Regions from separate parts of the Clostridium sp. LBM24168 genome, predicted to be linked through region 2. Evidence: predicted binding sites of a transcription regulator. Region 2 holds the regulator's gene; the other holds the start of a gene.
What was found. The regulator HrcA, encoded in region 2, represses chaperone genes, less so after heat shock. The targets are predictions, from matches to a motif close to TGTTAGCACTCNNNNNNNNNGAGTGCTAACA.

Region 1: groES (co-chaperone GroES) is a predicted target of HrcA. The motif match lies at 1,454-1,484, and genes of this name have one in related genera.

Annotation. Positions count from the first base shown of each region.
Region 1 covers NZ_CP196861.1:2,437,327-2,440,764, forward strand. The annotation lists gene groL (chaperonin GroEL) at 1-1,066, opposite strand, end outside; gene groES (co-chaperone GroES) at 1,110-1,397, opposite strand; gene ACSVC9_RS12135 (TVP38/TMEM64 family protein) at 1,679-2,377, opposite strand; gene ACSVC9_RS12140 (4Fe-4S dicluster domain-containing protein) at 2,545-3,438, opposite strand, start outside.
Region 2 covers NZ_CP196861.1:439,736-443,173, forward strand. The annotation lists gene hemW (radical SAM family heme chaperone HemW) at 1-484, shown strand, start outside; gene hrcA (heat-inducible transcriptional repressor HrcA) at 673-1,713, shown strand; gene grpE (nucleotide exchange factor GrpE) at 1,773-2,459, shown strand; gene dnaK (molecular chaperone DnaK) at 2,523-3,438, shown strand, end outside.

The DNA of each region.
Region 1 (3,438 bases), 1.2 Mb from region 2:
AAGTAGTTTCCTCTACTTGCTTTCTAATCTGATTTACTCTATCTGAAATTGCACTCTTTTCGCCTTTTCCATTTACAATTGTAGTATTTTCTTTTGTTATTTTAACATTATCAGCTCTTCCAAGATCCTCTATATTAACTTCTTTAAGATCTCTTCCCAACTCATCTGATATAACTTTACCGCCTGTAAGTACTGCTATATCTTGAAGCATTTCCTTCCTTCTATCGCCAAATCCTGGAGCCTTTACTGCTACACAGTTAAATGTTCCTCTTAATTTATTTATAACCAATGTAGTGAGTGCTTCTCCTTCTACATCCTCAGCTATTATAAGTAATTTCTTACCCTGTTTTACTATTTGTTCTAATAACGGAAGTATATCTTGTATATTGGATATTTTTTTATCAGTTATCAATATATAAGCATCATCCAATGCAGCTTCCATCTTCTCTGAATCAGTTACCATATATGCACTTAAATATCCTCTGTCAAATTGCATACCTTCAACAACATCCAATTCAGTACCCATTGATTTTGATTCCTCAACGGTTATAACTCCTTCATTTCCTACTTTTTCCATAGCATCAGCTATCAACTTGCCTATTTCCTCATCAGAAGCTGATATAGCCGCAATTCTTGCTATATCCTCTTTCCCATTTACTTTTTTTGATATCTTCTTTATCTCTTCCACTGCTTTGTTCACTGCTTTTTTTATGCCCTGTCTTAAAAGCATAGGATTAGCTCCAGCTGTAACATTTCTTAATCCTTCTCTTATTATTGCTTGAGCAAGCAATGTAGCTGTGGTGGTACCATCTCCTGCTACGTCATTTGTCTTTGTGGAAACTTCTTTTACAAGTTGAGCTCCCATATTTTCATAAGGATCTTCCAATTCAATTTCCTTTGCTATAGTAACACCATCATTAGTTATAAGTGGTGAACCAAATTTTTTATCAAGTACTACATTTCTTCCTTTTGGTCCAAGTGTAACTTTTACTGTATTTGCTAATTTATTTACGCCTTCCTGCATAGCTTTTCTGGCATCCTCACCAAATAGAATACTCTTTGCCATAAAAAACCCCTCCTAACAACTTTGAAATTATATAAATCTAATTTTATTTTTCAATTATAGCTAAAATATCATCCTGTCTTAAAATTGTATATTCTACACCATCAAGTTTTACTTCAGTACCACCATATTTGGAGAATAATACTCTATCTCCTATTTTAACTTCCATTTTAACTTCTTTTCCATCTACTACTCCGCCTGCCCCAACAGCTATAACTTCAGCCTCCTGTGGCTTTTCCTTGGCAGTTCCCGGTAAAACTATTCCACTTTTTGTAGTTTCTTCTGCCTCAATTTTCTTTATAACAACTCTGTCTCCAAGTGGTCTAATGTTCATCAAAACCCCTCCTTAAAAATATTTTTGATTTATTTAAAATAATTATTAGCTCTCATTATTAGCACTCATTAATAATGAGTGCTAACACAATTATTATAATAATAAATACAGTTTATATTTTCAAATTCTAATTTTAAACATATGCAGTATATATATCCCAATTTATTCAATGTACTCTTATTAAATAAATATTTCTTTTAATTCCTATTAATTTCAACGTTTTACATAAATCCATATAATATTTTTTATTTAATCAGAAAATTTAAAATAGTCTTTAATCATCATTTAGAAGATTTATGTTTCGCTACCTTCAGTATTATCTTTTCTCCCCGAAAAAATCCTATCATAAATAGTAAAACCATTGTTAACGATATAAACACAAGAACAAATTTATTACCAGAATAAATCTTTGCACCAAAATATGACGAAATCATTATTCCCGGTAATCTTCCTAAAGTAGAGTAAACAGTAAACTCCCTTAAATTCATTTCAGACATTCCACATATATAAGCCAAAATATCCTTAGGTACACCAGGTACCAGATATAAAAAAAATACGAAAAAATTTATATTTTTCGAATTCAGTATATTTCTAAAAAATCTAAATTTCCTTTTGGATATTATCTTGCACATTAATGGTCTTCCAAAAATTTGAGAAATTATATATGCAATTATGCTTCCTAAAGTTATCCCTAAAATAGACAATATAGTTCCAAAAAATGTTCCATATATGTAACCAGATGCAATTTGAATAAATTCTCCCGGTATAAAAAATGCAATAACCTGAAGTACTTGTAATATAAAAAATATAAACATACCATATTTCCCATAAGATACAATTATATCTTTTAATTTTCTAGGACTTCTTATGATATATATATATCTGGAATAATACTCATAAGCAATTATAATCATAAATATCAAAACTATACTTATTATAATAGTACCAAGTACTTTTTTATCCGACGTAAGAATCTTCATTTTAAAACATCCCATGATTAATTTATAAAGTAAATCTATTTACTATAATATCCATATAATTTCTATTTATACTGATTCAAATTTTTATTTTCAAAACATAAAAAAAGTAATTAAATACATTTTTATATACTCAATTACCTTTTTTATTGTTATAAAAATATGAACTGTTATCTTTCCATATTCAAATCTTTAAATTTTTCAAGATTCTTATTTGATAATACAGTCTTTTTATTAGACTGCTTACTAAATTTTAGGAGTTGAGGTCTTGCCTTCATAAGAGATGCCATAGTTACTGGCCCTCCAATACAACCTCCTTCACACATCATCCCTTCTATGAAATTTCCAGGAACTCTGCCTATTTTTGCACTTATCATCGTTTTCTTTATTTCATCTTTTCCACTTACTTTAATAGGCTTGAAATCTACATCTATATTTTTCTCAGAAATATAATCTTTTATAGCAGCTGTAACACCGCCACCTTGCGCAAATCCTCTTCCAAAAACCGATGCGTCATCTATAATCTCATCTTCACAATTTTCAAGTTCTATAGAAAAAGCCCCTATCATTGCAGCTATTTCCTCAAAGGTTAGAACATAATCCACATCATTTTTTATAGACTCTCTCATTATTTCAACTTTTTTTGCAGTACAAGGTCCTACAAAAACAACTGCTGCATCTTTATGAAATCTCTTTATAAACCTTGCAGCTGCAATCATTGGTGATACAGTTCCAGATATATTGTCCACCAAATCAGGAAACTTTAATTCTATATAATTCATAAAACCTGAGCAACATGAATTGGTCATAAATTTATCACCTCTACCAATTCTTTCAGAAAACTCATTTCCCTCATTTACCGCTACAGCATCTGCCCCACAGGCTGCTTCCACCATATCACTAAATCCAATCTTTCTAAAGGCATTTTTAATTTGTCCAACAGTTACTTTAGGACCAAATTGACCTGTTATAGATGGTGCTACTATAGCATATATTTCCTTACCTGAAATAAGTTGCTTAGTAACATCTACAATATAACTTAAATCTGATATAGCTCCAAAAGG
Region 2 (3,438 bases):
GTATGATTTTGCCCTAGATTTTTTGAATTCAAAGGGATATGAACAATACGAGATCTCAAATTTTTCAAAGAAGGGATTCAAGTGTGTCCACAATTTAACATACTGGAATCTTCAAGAGTATATTGGATGTGGGTTAGGTGCCTGTTCATATTTAAATGGGTACAGGTATAGAAAATCAAGGAATATAGAACAATATATAAAAGAAGCAGAAAAAAATAAATTTATTAAATATGATCTTCATAAAAATTCCATAGAAGATGATATGGAAGAATTTATATTTATGGGGCTTAGGAAGCTTAGTGGAATATCCATATCTGAATTTGAACTGAGGTTCAAAGTAGACATATATTCCATATATAAAAATGTTATAAATAAGCATATAAAATTTGGAACATTAATTAGAGAAGGAGATAGGTTGTACTTGAGTAGAAGGGGAATACAGGTATCAAATAGTGTTATGTGTGAGTTTATTTTGACTTCATAGATAAATGATGTAGATATCAAAAGGAAACTTGAGTATTTTCTATAAATATTTGTTTAAATTTAATATATTGTGAAATCTGTCTATATAATACACATTGTATATAGTTGACAAAAAAAAATATCAGTGATATTTTTTAATCATGGTAGTTAGCACTCAACGATAGCGAGTGCTAATAAAAAGGTGATGATATGGAAATGGATGAAAGAAAAATAAAAATACTTCAGGCAATAATAAATGATTATATAAAAACTGCGGAGCCTGTGGGATCCAGGACCATAGCTAAAAAGTATAATCTGGGAATAAGTTCAGCTACTATAAGAAATGAGATGGCTGATCTTGAAGATATGGGGTACTTAGAGCAACTTCACAGTTCTTCAGGAAGGAAGCCGTCAAATAAGGGGTATAGGCTTTATGTTGATAAATTAATGCAAATACCAAATCTTAGCGAAGAGGAAATGTACGAAATAAAAAGACAAATTTTAGACAGTGCAATTTTTGAGATGGATAGGGCAATAAGACAGGCAACTCTTCTGCTGGCTGAATTGACTAAACTTACATGCATAGTAAGAACGCCATCTGTAAGTAGGAGTTATATAAAACATATGCAGCTTATAAATATGGAGTTCAACAATAATATACTGTTAGTATTGGTTACAGACAGTGGTGTTATAAAAAATAATGTAATAAAAGTTAAAAAAAATGTCTCTGATAAAGTCCTTACAAAGCTTAGCAATCTTCTCAACAATAGACTGAGAGGGCTAAACAGTGAACAAATAAATTTAGAGGTAATAAATAATATAAAAAATGATTTAAAAGGCTACGAAGATATATTTAATGCAATAATTCCTGTGCTATACGAAAATCTGAGAAGCGCAGATAATTCTGATATATATATGCAAGGTACTGTAAATATATTTAATTATCCGGAATACAAGGATGTTGAAAAAGCAAGAGAGTTTTTATCAATGCTTGATAATAAAGATAAGGTCAATGAACTTTTAAATGATTCATCAAATATTTCAGTGAAGATTGGCAGTGAAAATTATATAGAAGGGGCAGAAGACTGTAGTGTTGTATCAACAGTTTATAATTTAGGCAGTAAGCCTATAGGAAAGATTGGATTGATAGGCCCTACAAGAATGCCTTATTCAAAAGTCATATCTGTATTGTCAAATGTAGTTAGGGAATTGAATTATATTTTGACTAATACTTATTTTGATGATGATTGAATTCTATGTAGGCCTGCCTTTAATATAAATATTAAATTGAGATTGGAGGAAACAATCAGATGTTTAAAAAGAAGGATGATATTAAGGCCAATAATATTGAAGAAGATGAAAACTTGGAAAAAAATTCAGAAAAAGATTTAGATAAGTCTGAATGTAATGAGGAAGTAGGAGTTTCTGAAGAGTATGAGGAATACAATGAAGAAGGAAGTAATGAAGAAAATAATGATAGTAAGAAAAAATCAGCTAATATCCAAAGTATAGAAGATCAAAAACTAATAAAAAGTTTAAAAGATAAGAACAAAAATTTAAAAGATGAAAATAATAAGATTAAGAGTGAATTTGAAACTCTAAAAGACAGATTATCAAGAACAGTTGCAGAGTATGATAATTTTAGGAAAAGAACAGCCAAAGAAAAAGAAAAGATATATACTGATGTTTGTGAGGATGTACTTAAGGAAGTACTTCCGGTACTTGATAATTTGGAAAGGGCTGTTTCAATAGAAGGAAATGCGGAAGATCTGAAAAAGGGTATAGAAATGACAATGAAACAATTTAATGATGCTTTAAGGAAATTGGATGTTGAAGAAATTCCAGTGGATAGTGGATTTGATCCGCATCTACATAATGCAGTTATGCATATAGAAGATGAAAAATATGATAAAAATTCCATCGTAGAAGTATTTCAGAAAGGATATAAAAAGGGAGATAAGGTAATAAGATACAGCATGGTTAAAGTTGCAAATTAATACAAAATATAAATAATTTATTAAGGGAATTTTGAAGTTAGTCAATTTAGGAGGTAAGTTAACATGTCAAAAATAATAGGTATTGATTTAGGTACAACAAATTCCTGTGTTGCCGTTATGGAAGGTGGAGATCCTGTAGTTATAGCAAACTCGGAAGGGGCAAGAACAACTCCATCCGTTGTTTCATTTCAGGCAAATGGAGAAAGACTTGTAGGACAGGTGGCAAAAAGGCAGGCAATAACAAATCCTGATAAGACAATAATGTCAATAAAGAGACAAATGGGAACAGACCATAAGGTAGATATAGATGGAAAACAGTATACACCGCAGGAGATATCTGCAATGATACTTCAAAAAATAAAATCTGATGCAGAGGCATATTTGGGAGAACCTGTTACTGAAGCGGTTATAACAGTACCAGCATATTTTAATGACAGCCAAAGACAAGCAACCAAAGACGCAGGTAAAATTGCAGGACTTAATGTAAGAAGAATAATAAATGAACCTACAGCAGCTTCTCTTGCATATGGACTTGATAAAACTGAAACGAGTCAGAAGATATTTGTTTATGACCTTGGCGGTGGTACTTTTGATGTATCCATACTTGAACTTGGAGATGGGGTATTTGAAGTTAAAGCAACAAATGGAGATACACGTCTAGGCGGTGATGATTTTGATCAGAAGATAATAGATTATATAGCAGATACATTCAAAGCTGAAAATGGAATAGATTTGAGAAATGACAAGATGTCACTTCAAAGGTTGAAGGAAGCGGCTGAGAAAGCTAAAATTGAATTATCATCATCTATGCAAACAAATATAAATCTTCCTTTTATTACAGCAGATGCTACGGGTCCAAAGCACATAGATATGAATCTGACAAGGGCAAAATTCAATGAACTGACTCAAGATTTGGTTCAGAGGACAATAGAACCTATGAAGAAGGCATTAAGCGATGCTGGACTTACAATAAATGATA